2 regions of the Paenibacillus filicis genome follow, and region 2 is predicted to be linked to the other one. Evidence: riboswitches for the same ligand, from Rfam matches in the RefSeq annotation. Region 2 holds a riboswitch; the other holds the start of a gene.
The links. A riboswitch is a leader RNA that binds a small molecule or an ion and turns the genes downstream of it on or off. The one in region 2 is predicted to bind cyclic di-GMP.

Region 1 (7,910 bases), on a different contig from region 2:
GTCAAGCAGCATGGTGAGCAAGAAGCCAATAAGTTCAGTGCCAAGCCCGGTCAAAGCGAGCATGAAACCGGACTTGCCATCGATGTGGCCGGCGCGAACGGCAAATGTCCGGCGCAAGACTGCTTCGGTGCAACGAAGGAAGCCAAGTGGCTGGCTGAGCATGCCCACGAATACGGGTTCATCATCCGTTACCTCAAGGGCAAAGAAGACATTACCGGTTACCAGTATGAGCCCTGGCATCTGCGTTATGTCGGCGTAGACCTGGCCAAGGACATCGTCAAGCAAGGCGTGACGCTGGAGGAGTATTTCAGTAAGGGCGTCCCGGTCAGCAAGCCGAAAAGCTAAGCAAGATCTCTTCTGAGAGAAAAAGCGCATGATCCAGCGACCGTGAGGAAGCTGGACCGTGCGCTTTTTTTGTATGACGGTAACGTGTTTATCCGAGATCCAGATAGCGGGAGAACATGGCAGCCTGGCCGCAGCGGATGCCTGCTTCATCCAAGACGTTCCAAACCGTTGCCTCGGCGATCATAAAGCGACGACCACTGCCGGATATGCGTACGCCGGTGTAGTCGCTAACGAAGCCCTGCTCCCTCACCGCGCGCATGAACGCCTCCCGGGCATCCCGCTCCATGGGCTCTGCCGTCAGCCGGGAGGGCATCCGGATGAACGTCTGCCAGTCCATCTCCCACAACTCCAAGGCCAGCCTGCTGCCGAAGTTCAATACCGGATCTTCTTCCATGCCATGGGACAGGATGTAGAGCGGAGCCTGGAATAAGCGGTCTGCTGCGGTTCCTGCTTCTCCCTCCTCCACCAGCCTGCGGCCGGTCCAATGCCGGTAGCTGTCAATCACCCGAAGCGCGTGCTCATTCGTCGCGCCAATTCCTGTGCGGATAGGTTCCATGCTGTTAACTCCCTCCTGATTCCGCTTCTCTGAATGAAGATACTTTACTTACTTTCGCTGCTTCTACCGCCATTTCCTCCATATCTATCAGACTGTGCATCAGCCGGAAAAAAGCCCAATGCTCAACAAGAGCACTGGGCCTGGACTTTCGTTCATTATAACGAACAGCAAGAGAGGCTAATACACCTTAGCCGCCTTATACTCGGCTGCGTTTTTCACGAGCGTTTGGCTGCCGGTCCCTGCATCCACAGTCGTATCGACCGTCTGCCACTTCCCGTCCAGGTACACTTCATTCCACGCATGATATTCCTTCACATGCTCCGACGATCCCATCAGCAGCTTAGTCGGCACGCCCACGCTGCGATTCATGGCTGCGAACAAGGAAGCGTAATCGTAACAGATACCTTTGCCTGAAGTCAGCACGCTGTCAAGGTCGGGGATGTAACCGGTCTGTACATTAGCAGCGAGATTGAAATCGTAGGTGACCGTGTTCACGATATAATCGTAGATGGCCTTTACCTTTTCTTGATCGGTCTTCTTATTCTGAGTCAGCTCACGGGCTTTTTCAACCACAGCTTCCGCTTCATTATAATTGATATTTTGAATAGAGTTCAGGTACACGCCAGCTGCATCCTTCACTTGAAGGTCTACCGAATCGTTGTATACCGATTTGTAGCGGTTGTCTGTTACCCGCTCTAGAATGGAGAGTGTGTACGCCCCGTTACCCAACTGAAGCGGGAAAAACTCTTCCTTCCCTGCAGCAGCCAGGTTGTACGTGTAGTTCACTCCGTCTTTGGTGACCATCAGCTTTGTCGCTTTGGTTCCCGATTCATAGGCAATCCCAATGACACCCTGATTCAGGTTCTTCAGATCCAGCCACGAGCTCGAATCCGGCTTGGCGGCTAGTGCTGCGGCCGGCAGGTAGAGCACAAACATACATACAGCAATGAACAATGCCGTCCACTTACGCATACATATAACTCCCTTCGGTAGCTGGCTGCCATACTTCTCACGAAGGGTAGGCCCTTTAGCTTTGCGTCCCTGCCTTTCGGGCAGGTTTGCCATTTATCGGTGCTAAGCTCTATGAATACAAAAAAACAATCCATTCGGTAACTGGCTGCCGTGCTCCTAACGGAGGGTAGGCCCTTTAGCTTTGCGTCCCTATCTTTCGACAGGTTTGCCGTTTATCGTGTATTGCTTAATTTGAGAGTATCATATTTTCCGTAAAATACAAGCCCAATCTTAGTGAAAAATACCTATTTCCCCAGGCCCTTCGTATTAGCTTCGTCTAGCCTGCACAATAAGCCGGTGTGTAGGATCGACAATCGGCTCGCAGGTAATCAGTGTAAGCACACTTTCCTTGTCGCTTCTCCTCAGTACCGACGTATCCGTAGGCTTCACAATCAGCGTCTTGTATACGGTATAGGTCAGCTTGCGGTCCTTCGTCTCCACGATGATTTCATCGCCGATCTTCAGCTCGTCGAGCCGGTTGAACAGACGTCCCTTGGTACGGACCCGGTGGGCGGCGATCGCCGCATTGCCTGGCTCGCCAAGCGGCGAGGTCTCCTTCATATGAGCCGCAGCGAACTTCATGTTGTCCTGTGTAGCTCCTTCCAGCACGGGAAGCCTCAGCTTGATCTTCTCGATTGACAGCACAGCAATGGCCGTCTCGGCAGTCAGAGATGCTGTATTCGATACGGTATCCGAAGCCTCTGAGGGCTGCACGCCCGCTTCAGGCGTATGCAACTCGGAGAGATTGGTTTCATCCTCCGTCCCTTGGCTGAACAAGCCTGACAGGCGCGCATATTCCTCAACCGTCCGTCTGTCCGAATCGGCGTCTGTGTATGCAGACTTGCCACCTGCTGCCGCAAAGCTTTGCTCCGTGGACTTCAGCAGCTGTCTTTCCAGGTAATCAGCATGCCATTCCATCGCCTTGGGCAGCAGGACGACAACAATCCCCGCAACCATCAGTACATAAGCCAATCCCTTCATCATTCGGCTCCTTACGCTTTCGTTTGTTCAGAGAAAGCCAAGGCTGCCGTTGTACCGACAGCCCTGTGTTCTCCTATACCCGCTTGGAGGAGCGCCGTTTCCTCAGCGCCGCTCCCAGCATAAACAAACCAAGACCTGTCAGCTGCAGCAGCAGATGACTGTCTTCCCCGGTCTTAGGCAACGCCGCTACATCAGGCAGTTGTCCTTGACCCGCTTCTTTCCCTAAGCCGTCCAAAGGAATTTTCTCGACATCGATGTCGAAGAATACTTCTTCTTCGTTGCCGTTCTCATCCGTAACGACAATGCTGAATTCGTCCTTGCCGGTATATCCCGGCTCAGGCGTATACACCCATTTGCCATCCTCGTCGATCGTGACTTGTCCATGCCCCGGCGGTTGGCCTACCGACGGCTTGCCACCTGGCGGTACCTTGACGGCTCCACCTGTCGGCGTGCCTTCATCGGTCACGATCTCCTGGACAGGCCCCGGCTTCGCCGGAGGCTCAGGTGTCCCCGGAGTTACAGGCGTTCCAGGTGAACCAGGAGTTCCTGGATTGCCTGGTGTTTCTGGCTTACCTGGAGTCACAGGCTTATCCGGGGTGGCAGGCTTCTCCGGAGTGACAGGCGTCCCAGGGTTCACAGGACCGGAAGGTCCACCGCTGGAAGGCTCTTCGACCAGCCCGAGATCGATGGTCAGATCTTCCCATACGGTAGCATCGCCGATCGTAATCTTCTCGGTGTAGCCGCCGATCCGTTTATTGGAATCCAGATCTCGTGGCACGCCAGGCGCTTCCTCGCGGGTAGCGATGTAGCCTCCCGGAAGTATGAACTGGACGTAGTAGTCACCGCCTAGCAACTGATCGAACAGGTAATAACCTGGACGGCCAGCGCTGTCATTGGCCGTTACGGTTTGCGTGATCAACTGCTTATCCTTGTCATACAGCTTCACCGTGACGCCGTTTCTGCCCAGAGCAGCCGCTTCGTCCTGCGCTCCGTTGCCGTTCGCATCCAGCCATACGTAGTTGCCGATGGCTCCCTTCGCTACCAAGCCCAGATCGATGCTATGATCGACCCAGCCGGCCGTCTCGCCGATCGAGATTTTGCCGGTAAAGCCATCGATATCCGTCACATTCGAATCAAGGCCCTTGTCCGTACCTTGCGCTTCGCGAGTCTTCGTATAATCGGCCGGGATGACAAATTGCACATAGTAGTCCCCTGCGAGCAGATCGTCGAAGAGGTAGTAGCCCGGACGGCCCTGAGCGTCATTGGCCGTAGTCGTGACCGCCACCGGAGTGCCGGAGGTGCTGTCTTTGTACAGCCGAACTTCAACGCCGTTCACACCGCGGGAATCCCCGTCATTCTGAATGCCGTCCCGGTTGTGGTCCAGCCAGACGTAATTGCCGATTTCTCCACGAGGCACCAGACCCAGATCAATCGTAAGATCGTCCCACTTGGACGGTCCAATCACGATCGCTTCGGTGAAGCCAGAAGCATCGGTCTTATTGGAATCCTGCGCTTCGCCCGTCGCATTCGTCTTCGTCACGCTATAATCGGCGGGGATGACAAATTGCACGTAGTACGTTCCAGCCGGCAATCCCTGGAACAGGTAGTAGCCGGGCTTGCCATCCTTGTCTCGCGTTACCGTCTGTGCCAGCGACGAGCCGGTTAGAGAGTCGTACAGCTTGACGGTAATGCCGTTGATGCCCGTCTCTCCTGCATCCTGAACGCCATCCTCATTGCGGTCCAGCCATACGTAGTCTCCGATGGAGCCTCGCGGAGCCGTAATGACCGGCAACTCATGCGAGGTCGTGCCGACAGGCGTCTCGTCCGGCTTCACCGTTACCGTATTGATCAGCCTGGAGCTACTTAGATCTGCAGCCTTCACCTGATACGTATACGTGATTTCCTTGGATTCCCCGGACTTCAGCAGTGCAATTGGAGCCAGTCCCGTTACTTTGGAGTCCGTGATCACCAGATTGTGCAGATCGCGGCTTCCCGTGTTGGTAATCGTCACGATATAGTCGATCCAAGTACCAGCTTGCCACACCGACAGTGCACTGCTCTTTTTCTTGACATCGAGTCCGGCCGTCGGGATCTTCGCCTCGTCCGTCCATGGTTCAGGCGATTCATTGTAGTACACGGTCGCCTTGTTCTTCAGGTCGGTCAGATCGATATCCGCACCGGTTACCATATATTCGCCGGCGAGCCGGATCGTCTTGCCGGGCTCCAGACTTTTGACTATAACCGACGGTTTCGTACCTGAATTGTCGAGTCCGGTGATGATATCCGGCCGGCTATGGCTGTTGCCGTTAAGCGGGATATCCAGACCGTCGTAAGTTAGCTTCGTAAAAGCAAAGCCCGACTGACCGCGGTCCAGCTCATCCGTCAACCTGATATTATGCAAGATCACCGATGAGTTGTTGGTGAAGCTTATGCTGTAACGCACCTTGTTGCCTGTTACGACATAATCCTGCGTCGGAGCAGCGACTGCACTGCCTTGCTCCACACTCTCGAGCTTCTTGCTCACCGTCGCCTTCGGATACCCGGCTCCGGCTCCTCCCTCGACCAGACCGAGATCGATGGTACGGTTCTTACCTGCCACAGGCAAGGTAATCTTGTCCGTACGGTAAGGCGTATACCCGCCTACAGAAGTGCCCTTCACCACATAGTTCGAATCCTTATTCTGGACATGGGTTGGGTCTGCACCCAGCGCATTGGCAACTGTCGGCTCATAATGCGCCGGCAATACAAACTCTACATAATAATCGCCTGCATCCAGTCCCTGAAACAAATAGTATCCGGGATTACCATTCACATCATAACCTGTTTTACTCGAGCGGTAAGGGGCTGTGTCGCCAGCTCGGTACAGATTGACCGTAATGCCATTGATGCCTGCCTTCTGTCCGTTGTCGTTCGGATATTCCTCGTTCTGCGTACCGTCGCGGTCGCTATCGAACCAGACGAAGTCCCCGATCTCCCCGAGCGGCACGTTCGTCCTAGCCGGGTCGATGATAAAGCCCACCTTATTCGGCGCGGTCGGGAGCATCTTGCTGCCTTCGTCGTTACCGTTCGTTCCAACCTCCGTCGCCTGAATGGCGAAGGAATTCCAGGCAATCGCATCGGTCGGAGCGCCAACCGGAGCGTCCATTTTCCAATCCAGCACGATGTACTCGCCTGCCGCCAGTCCCGTTCCTCCATTGATATTCGTAATCTCGAAATACAAGGAGTGGATGTCGGTCAGATCATCGCTATTGAAATGCCTCTGAGAGATCCATCCCGGCTTGACCGTGCTGCCGTTATCCAATTGATCGAACCGGACCGTCTGGGTCTGGTCCACGGACTTGCTGTAGTACGTTTCGAGATTGAACGTCACCGTCTTGGCGCCGGTTTCCGTCGTCGTGTAAGAGTAGCTATGGGCACCTGAACCCAGCACCTCCGCCAAGTTCGGCCGCCACTGCGAGCCTCTCAGCTCATAATCAGACCCTGCTCCCCAATCTGTTCTTACCGCCTTATCCCCTACATGAGGAAGAATGTCCAGCACGCTAATTTTCCCCAGCTTGGTATTCCCGCTATTGCGGATGACCAGCTTGTAATCCGCCGTGCCGCCTTCATACGTCACGCTGTAATAAGGAAATTCCGTATACTGCGGCTGATCGCTCGTATCGAACGGCTGGTCGGACACGGCTGGAGCCCCTGTGAAGCTACCGTCCTGCTCGTCGATCTTGATCGGAGCCAAGTCCCCACGATTCCACTTGGTGGATTGAACGACTGTCGCCTTCTTCACCGGCACGACGGCCGATGCATGCACGAAATATTCATCCACGCCCGGTGTCGGATCGAATCCGTATGCCGTATCCTTGATCGGGTTATTATGCGTCTTCCATTCGACGAACGTGTTCGGGTCATGATGCACCTGATCGCCGTTATGCCAGAACTGCGCCGCCGGGTCGGCCGTGGTGATGTACAAATCATTGGTGTATACGGGCCCGTCCGTACTCTTAGGCGTTCCCGCCTGCACCTCGCCCTTATACTTGATCTGGAAGCTCGTGTTCGGCGCGAAGCTGGCCGGATTGGCGGCATCCCATGACCATTTTACAAGTGTTCTACCTGTGCCGTTAAAGTTAGTCGTGACGATCTCGATCTTCGGTCGATTTGTGCCGTTCGGCGCATTCACCAGATCGAAGGAGTCTGCAAGCGTTTTGTTCGCCGCTACAAAGTAATTGAACCTCTGCGGCAGCAGATCATACAGCACCGGATTCACGTAAGGTCCGGTCGCCTTGATGTCATTTTTGACCGTTAAAACGAACGGCACCGCATCCAGAGGACGATAGCTGCCCGACACAGATTTCTCCGCAATCAGCCATGGCTTCTCGTTATTGATGCGGAAGCTGGCCGATGCTGCCTTCTGAGGCTGAGACTCCTGGGTCCATGTGCCAGGCGATGTTTCCTGCAAAGCCTTGTAATCCAGATAAACGTTGTTCGTCACCGTATCCCCATGAAGGAGAGGAGTGCCGGTTCCATTCAGCGTTTCTCTTACGGTACCCGATACGACGATGCCGTCAATGCTCTTGCCTACCGGAAGCGTGTCATACTTCCACTGCAGCTTCGTCACATACTGACCGCTGCCCAGAATAAGATCCCGCGCTGCGCTCAATCCGCTGCCAGCTTGTCCGATCTTGATCGTGCTGCCTGCGGTTGCATTCCCTGTGTATTTGACCAAGGTGCCGCTACTGTTTAACTCGTACCAGAATTCTTTCCATGCCAGCGAAGGCATCTGAATCGATTCGTAATTCATTCCGGTCGGTAGCGGGTCCGTCAGAACCAGGTCGTACAGCGGGCTGTTCACCTTCGGATTGGACGAGGTCCGCTTGTTGTCCACACCGCCGATGGTAAATTGCTGCTTCTGACCTGGGAATCGGTATGCGTACTGCCGGTCTTTCTTCAATCCCGGGTCGCCGGATACAGGAGGCCCCAGCAGCGTAACGACCGAATCCGTAATCTTCGGCACTGTGCCCTGGCC
Region 2 (7,910 bases):
CGACGATCCGCGGAAGCTGCGAAAGCTCGGCCAGCTGCGCGACCATTCTCCGGTACAGGACAAGACCGTCTACGCCCCCATACAGCGCCGTACGCGGCTCGAACAACCGCACCTCTACCTGCAGCCCCCGCTCATCCTCTTCGGGGATGTAGGGCGGATTGGAGACTAGGATATCGATAGGCCCGCCCTGCTCGATCCACGGACGCAGCAGATCTCCTTGCGCCCATTCGATACGGCCGGGCCCCAGGAGACGCTTCGCGTTACCCTTGGCCATCTCCAGCGCATCCTCCGACAGGTCGGACGCCAGCACCCGCCATCCCGGACATAGGGATGCCAGCGTGACCGCGATGGCTCCACTGCCAGTGCCTATATCGCATATGACCGGTCCACCGCCAGCAATCCCGGTTTCTTCCGACAGAGCAGTAGCCAACGGCCCAACCTTCCCGTCTCCCGATGCAGAGCGCCCGGCTGGCCATAACATGCTCCCCAGCCGGACGACCTCCTCCACAAGCAGCTCCGTTTCCGGTCGCGGGATGAGAACGGCTGGCCCCACCTGGAACGGGAGGCCATAGAACTCCTGCTCGCCTATGATATACTGCACCGGCTCGCCTGCCGCCTTCCGTGCGAGCAGCTCTTGCCATATGTCATCCAGTTGAGCTGGGAACGGCTCCGCCCACCGCATCAGCATCCCGCTTCGCGTCTCGCCCAGCACATGCTCGAGAAGCCGCTCCGTGTTACTCTCAGGCTCCATGATCCCGCTCCGCTGCAAAAAAGAAGAAGCCTCTGCGTAGGCTTCTCTTATCGTCATGCGCCGTCCTTCACGCTCAGGCACCTGCATATTCTCCCTTTTCCATCTGATCGGTCTGCGACGCGATCGTCAGCGCCGAGACAATCTCGGCCATATCGCCGTTAAGCACCGCATCCAGACGGTGCAGCGTCAAGCCGATCCGGTGATCCGTTACACGGCTTTGCGGATAGTTGTACGTGCGGATCCGCTCGGAACGATCACCCGTGCCGACCTTGCTCTTACGCTCAGCGCCATACTTCTCCATCTCTTCCTGCTGCATCTTATCGAAGATCCGGGCACGAAGCACCTGAAGCGCCTTCTCCTTGTTGGAGTTCTGCGATTTGCCGTCTTGGCAAGTCGCCACGATGCCCGTCGGCACATGCGTAACACGCACGGCGGACTTCGTTGTATTAACCGATTGACCGCCCGCGCCGCTGGAGCAGAACGTATCGACCCGAATATCGTTATCATGGATCTCGATATCGAACTCTTCCATCTCCGGCATGACGCCTACCGTCGAGGTAGAGGTATGAATACGCCCGCCCGATTCCGTCGCCGGAATACGCTGCACGCGATGCGCACCGCTCTCGAACTTCAGCTTGCTGTACGCACCCTTGCCGTTGACCATGAAGATGATCTCCTTGAAGCCGCCGAGATCGTTCATATTCACGTCCAGCACTTCCGTGCGCCAGCCCTGCGTATCCGCAAACTTGGTGTACATCCGGTACAGATCCGCGGCGAATAACGCTGCCTCGTCACCGCCGGCTGCGCCGCGGATTTCCACGATAACGTTCTTGTCATCGTTCGGATCCTTCGGCATCATCAGCACCTTGATACGCTCTTCTAGCGTTTCCTTGCGCTCCGACAGCTCATCGAGCTCCATCTTCACAAGGTCCTTCATCTCGTCGTCCAGCTTTTCGTTCAGCATCGCGCGGGCAGCCTCATACTGCTCCATCACGCTCTTATATTCTATGAACGTATCGTACGTTTCCTGCAGATCAGACTGTTCCTTCGAATACTCCCGAAGCTTCTTGGAATCTCCCGCAACGTCGGGGTCGCACAGAAGCTCGCTCAGCTTCTCATAACGGTCAGCCAATGCTTGTAACCGGTCCAACATATGTCATCCATCCTTTCGTTTCTCACGTTTATCGAATCAAGCGACCGACTTGTCTCCTCTACCCCACCATCGCTGCACAAGCGGCTGCCTGCCCGGCTAAACGTTGAAACGGAAATGCATGACGTCGCCGTCTTGTACAACGTACTCCTTGCCTTCAAGTCTCATCAGGCCCTTTTCCTTGGCCGCATTCATAGAGCCGGAACCGGTAAGAGCCTCATAACCGACAACCTCCGCCCGGATAAAGCCGCGCTCGAAGTCCGTATGAATAACCCCTGCCGCCTGAGGAGCCTTCATCCCCTTGCGGATCGTCCAGGCGCGAACCTCCTGCACGCCGGCCGTAAAATACGTATACAACCCAAGCAGCTTGTAAGCACCACGGATCAAGCGGTTCAAGCCCGACTCCGTCAGACCCAGCTCATCGAGGAACATCTGCTTATCTTCGCCTTCCAGCTCGGCGATTTCCGATTCTACCTTCGCACTGATCGGCACTACCTCTGCGCCTTCCAGTGCTGCATATTCGCGCACCTTCTGCACATAAGGATTACCTTCCGCGTCAGCTACTTCCGCTTCGCTTACATTGGCCGCATACAGCACCGGCTTCATCGTCAGCAGATGCAGATCACGGATCAGCAGCTTCTCATCATCATTCAGCTCGACGCTGCGCGCCGGCTTGTCGTTGTAGAGCGCTTCTTTGATCCTCTCCAGACACTCCACTTCCTGGGCGTACTTCTTGTCGCCGCCCTTCATGTTTTTGCGGGAGCGGTCGATGCGTTTCTCTACCGAATCCACGTCAGCTAGGATCAGCTCGAGATTAATCGTCTCGATGTCGCTGATCGGATCTACCTTGCCCGATACGTGCGTGATGTTCTCGTCCTGGAAGCAGCGCACCACTTGAACGATCGCATCGACCTCGCGGATATGGGCGAGGAACTTGTTCCCGAGCCCTTCTCCCTGGCTTGCGCCTTTGACCAGCCCAGCAATGTCCACGAATTCAAAAGCCGTCGGAACAATGCTCTTCGGCTGAACAATGTCGGCCAGCTTGCCCAGGCGCTCATCTGGCACCTCGACAATACCTACATTCGGATCTATCGTACAAAACGGATAATTGGCGGACTCCGCGCCAGCCTGCGTAATAGCGTTGAACAGCGTAGACTTGCCGACGTTAGGCAAACCGACGATTCCACAAGAAAGACCCATGTATGGACAACTCCTTAATAGACTCAAACACGATATTTCATTCCTGACATTATATTATATCCTAAAACCAGCCGCTGTGTCATCCTCCCCATAGCAAATACCCTCTTTCTGGAGAAAGAAGGCACTTGTTTGTTGGCCGTAGGTTCATGCTATTTAAAAAACCGTCTCGACCTAGTAGACTCCTTCGAGCTGAAGTGCTGTTCGACCTGCTTCTTCAATACAAACGCTCGCAGGGAGTTAGCCTTCTCAAACGGCATATCCATATAGCGGGCTCCATAATAAACGCCTGACTCGCCAGGCTCCGACCGGATGATTTGCAGCTGACAGGATACCTCAAAGCCAAGGTCCAGCTTAACCTCAGCCGTTGTCATCGTATCCAGCTTCAGATTCGATTGCAGGATAAATCCGACTCCGCTCACACTCACATTCCGGATATCCAGCGACAGCTCTTCCTCAAGCTCCTGCTCTTTCCCGTCCTCGTGCCGAATTGCCAGCAATTGCCCGTTATGCTCCACGGCAACCCGGGGATTTTCACGCTTCTCGGCAAATCGTTTCTGATTTTGCGGAGGATTAATGACCATGAGCGCCCCGTGATCCTTGGCAACCACAGTGGAGTGGAACGTATAGACCCCTCCGGGCGAATATACCGTCAGTTTGACAACATCGCCCAGATCGAACGCCTTGTAGTCCGACATCTCAATCTCGACAATATCCCCTTCGGCATAAGTAAGTATTCCCGTTGAAACAAACTCCTTCTTCTCGACGACGGTACGGCTGTTCAGCAGAATGCCGCTGGTGCTGCGGTATGCATCTTGCATGAACTCATAGGAAAGCTTTCCGTTATTGGCGGCTTTGGACATAGCTGCACCGTCCCTCCCTTTTCATTGCTCGCAGACAACGCAAAAAAGCCGTCTTTCGTATGCCGAGATGACAGCCTGTTCACCGGGAGGTACGGTACGTACATTCGGCGGCCAGGCTATCGTAGCCTCCTGGTTGGGGAGGACCTTAGACCCTAAGCTTTGCGTCCCTGCCTTTCGACAGGTTTGCCAGAAACAAACGAATGATATAGACTTTGTGATTACGAACCGTTACTAGGTGTTGGGTATTTATACCTAGTCTATTACCCTTATTATATAAAGTTGCCAACTGGCTGGCAACTTTATTTTCTGTACAGAAATTATTAACAAATCCTCAGATATGTGGATAACTTTTCAAAACCCAAAGATTCTTGCTTGAATTGCCCATTTTATCTACAATGGATAAGTATATCACATTAATTATCCACAACCTTATCCACAGCTTGTGTGTAACGAATATTTGTTCGATTTTATGAATTCCTTGTAAAGAGGTGGCCGTGTTGGAAGGCATTGAGATTCATCAACGATTTATGCGGGCCGCTATGGAGGAAGCACGCAAGGCAGAGGCGCTGCTTGAGGTGCCGATCGGAGCCGTCATCGTACGTAACGGGGAAATCATAGGCAGGGGCCACAATGTGCGGGAAACCGCCAAGGATCCGCTGGGACATGCAGAGCTCCTGGCGATCAGAGAGGCCAGTCAGCATCTGGATGCCTGGCGGCTGCTGGAGTGTACGCTCTATGTGACCCTGGAGCCTTGTCCGATGTGTGCAGGAGCCATTGTCCAATCCCGGATACCGCTCGTCGTCTACGGGACGACAGACCCCAAGGCCGGGTGCGCCGGCACCTTGATGAACCTGCTGCAAGAAGAGCGTTTCAATCACAGGGTCGAGGTTATTCCGAATGTGCTTCAGGAGGAATGCTCCAGTATGCTCACCCAATTTTTCCGCAAGCTGCGGGGGAAAGCATGACGGAGCCACAGTTACCCTGACAGCCAGAAGAACAAAAAAACCCGAGATGCGGCGTTTGTCCGCATCCCGGGTTTTTCTATATCTCCCCTTATTTCTTCTGTGCCTTTCTCAGAAGGAAAAAGCCTCCTCCGATCAACAGTGCAGCAACCACGAAGGTTTGAAAATAATTATGATACCAGTTGATCACCCGGTGAAGGGCCTCTCGTGACAGCCACAGCTGAAGCGCGCTCATTAAGAATTGATCGATCAGATAGTAACCGCCAAGCACAAGCAACCCATATCCGACCCAGCGCTGTCTCTTGGCCAGCCACTCTACCAGCGGAACATCCTCCAGCGGCTCCCGGCCGGAACGGGAGATCTGCTGCAGCGCATCGAAGAAGCTGTAAAACCATAGAATCGGGATAAAAAAGAGAAACAAAGTTAGGCGAAGCGCATCCAGAAAATACACGCTGAACAGGAAGGCAGCCATAAACTGCAGCCCGCGTTTTTGCAGGCCCAGGTACATGTGCCCTGCACCGGGGAATATCGAAAGCACCAGTGCAAGCGTCTTATTCTTCTTGCCGGATTCCCTTCCCTGCTGGAAGTCCTCGAAGAACGTCTGATCGACCAGCCGTTCCCCTCTGGCACTCTTGTTGAGCTGCTGTACGCAGTCGAACATGCTGTACAGCCAGATGATCGGCAGCGCCCCCAGGAGCAGCATGAAGCCTCCCCTGCTGGTAGTGGCCGTCAGAAATGCCGTGATTATCCCAAGACCGAAGAATAAGGCCAGAAAGGCCAAGCCCCGCTGCATCAAGCCAAGATGAAAATGTCCAAGCCCGGGCAGAAAAGAGAGGAAGATCGTGAAATAACGGTCTTTGCCAGGATAAGGAGGGTAGTATTCGCCCTGAGGTGTTCTATAGGGCTCGTAAGGCCCCCCTGGACCACTTGGTCTCTCCCGCCCAGTTACATGCTCATCTGTATACGGAGGGCCTGAAGGGCCGTATCCCCGGTTCCATGAAGCCGGATCTCCGTACCCCGGATATGGCGAAGACAAGCGATTCAACGATCGTACCACATCGAAGATATTAACTAGCCAGACCAGGAAGCCGAAGGCCGCAACGACCAGTCCATACTCGATCTCGCGCGAGAACCCCAAAAGCAGGGATAGTAAGAAAGCTCCACCGAATACGACGCCGAATATCAACCCTCTCAACGTGCGGCCTATATACAAATGTCCAAATCCGGGAATCAACGACAGTAAAAAAGCAACGGTAGGGCTTTTGAAGTTATTCATCCCGTTTCCCTCTTCTTTCTTCTTGTTTCGGCTTAGGCTGCAGTGCGGCGATTAGTCCTACGGTTTGCTCCATCAGTTGTTCGGACCAGGAGGGAGGGTGCTGTTTCATCCAGTCTGAAGCATTGGCATCCCAAGCACTTGCCTGCTGCGTGAAGATCTGGAACACCCCGGAGCCCATCAGGATCAAGGTGATGGCCGCGGCGACCGTGTAGTGAAAGACCGGGTGGCGCATCCAGCTTCGCCGCTTGTCAGAGCAACCTTTCGCCTCCTTGGAGGAGGAGATAGATGCCTGAGCGGTCTGCTCCGCCCAGTGAAGCATAGCCGTTTCAGCAAATACATCCATATCGGGCACAGGCAAGCTTTCGGACATTTGCTCTACACAACGGAGATACACGTCCAGACATGCGTCGCAAGTCAGCAGGTGATGGTCACAGCGTTCGCGATCGTCCGGACCTAGCCTGTCCTCTGTGTACAGCCTCCATACGTTTTCCGGCATATGTGTCATTCCCGATCCTCCTCCTCCCAGGCTTTGCGTAAATATTGCTTAGCTCGATATAACTTGGACTCCACCGTCTTCAAAGCAATTCGTTGTTCCTCGGCGATTTGCTGGTAGGACTTCTCCTCCATGTAAAAAGCGTAGACAACCTGTCTGTAATGCTCCGGCAATTGGTTCACGTAATCGCGTATCAGGTCCCGCTTCTCACGCGCCAGCACAGCTTCTTCCACCGGCTGACTGAACGTAGCTGCAACCTGCTCCAGCTCTCCCCATTCTGCCGTAAGCTGCTCCTTCTTCCGATCCTTCGATCTTTTATAATCGATCGCTTTATTAACGGCAATTCTTGTGATCCAAGATTTAAAGCCCTGGTACCGGTATTGAGGGAGAGACGCGAAGATATTCATCAGCGCTTCCTGTGTGACGTCTTCAGCATCCTTAGCTGAATGAAGCACGCCGTACACCGCCTGGTACAAATAACGCCCATACCGGTTGACAAGCTCGCTAAACGCATCCCGGTCTCCGGCTACCATGCGCGCAATCCAAGCTTCCTCCGTAATCGTCTCCCCCTCCTTTCCTACTGGCATAGACGTAGGCAACCCCGACAAACCCTGCACAAGCGAAGAAAAAATGAGTAGAACTTTATTCCATACACACGGTATGGTATAATGACGTTGATTTGTTTCCGTAGCTCAACAGGATAGAGCAGTCCTCTCCTAAAGGACAGATAGAGGTTCGAGTCCTCTCGGGGACGTCACAGATACACCGAAAGAGCCTGCACACGATGAAGATCGTGAAGCAGGCTCTTTGTCATATCCGCCTGTGCTCCTGCAGAGTCAGACTTCCTCCGTCAGCACCCAAGGGCCATCCGCCGTAATCGCGACGGTATGCTCGAATTGGGCGGATAAGCTGCCGTCCACGGTGCGAGCCGTCCAGCCATCGAAGTCAATGAACATATCCAGCTTCCCCGCATTAATCATCGGCTCAATCGTGAACACCATGCCTTCCTGCAAGCGGAAGCCGCGACCCGGCTTGCCTGCATGGGCGAAGGACGGCTCTTCATGCATCGATCGGCCGATACCGTGCGCATTCAGATCCCGAACGACAGAGAAGCCTGCTTGTTCGGCATGACGCTGAATGACGCTGACTACATCTCCGATGCGATTGCCCGCTACAGCCTGCGGGATAGCGAGCTCCAGACACTCCCTAGTCACCTGG

Region 1: another riboswitch for cyclic di-GMP. It lies ahead of WMW72_RS33900 (transglutaminase-like domain-containing protein); the one in region 2 lies ahead of WMW72_RS35080 (PilZ domain-containing protein).

What each region holds. Positions count from the first base shown of each region.
Region 1 is NZ_JBBPCC010000037.1:33,033-40,942, forward strand. Features, by position in the region: gene WMW72_RS33890 (D-alanyl-D-alanine carboxypeptidase family protein) at 1-345, shown strand, start outside; gene WMW72_RS33895 (MEKHLA domain-containing protein) at 434-901, opposite strand; gene WMW72_RS33900 (transglutaminase-like domain-containing protein) at 1,079-1,873, opposite strand; cyclic di-GMP riboswitch class I at 1,887-1,974, opposite strand; cyclic di-GMP riboswitch class I at 2,007-2,093, opposite strand; gene WMW72_RS33905 (class D sortase) at 2,180-2,896, opposite strand; gene WMW72_RS33910 (SdrD B-like domain-containing protein) at 2,967-7,910, opposite strand, start outside.
Region 2 is NZ_JBBPCC010000044.1:8,137-16,046, reverse strand. Features, by position in the region: gene prmC (peptide chain release factor N(5)-glutamine methyltransferase) at 1-808, opposite strand, end outside; gene prfA (peptide chain release factor 1) at 825-1,904, opposite strand; gene ychF (redox-regulated ATPase YchF) at 2,001-3,101, opposite strand; gene WMW72_RS35080 (PilZ domain-containing protein) at 3,251-3,961, opposite strand; cyclic di-GMP riboswitch class I at 4,065-4,159, opposite strand; gene tadA (tRNA adenosine(34) deaminase TadA) at 4,459-4,926, shown strand; gene WMW72_RS35070 (hypothetical protein) at 5,015-6,199, opposite strand; gene WMW72_RS35065 (hypothetical protein) at 6,192-6,704, opposite strand; gene WMW72_RS35060 (RNA polymerase sigma factor) at 6,701-7,279, opposite strand; tRNA gene WMW72_RS35055 (tRNA-Arg) at 7,374-7,446, shown strand; gene map (type I methionyl aminopeptidase) at 7,529-7,910, opposite strand, start outside.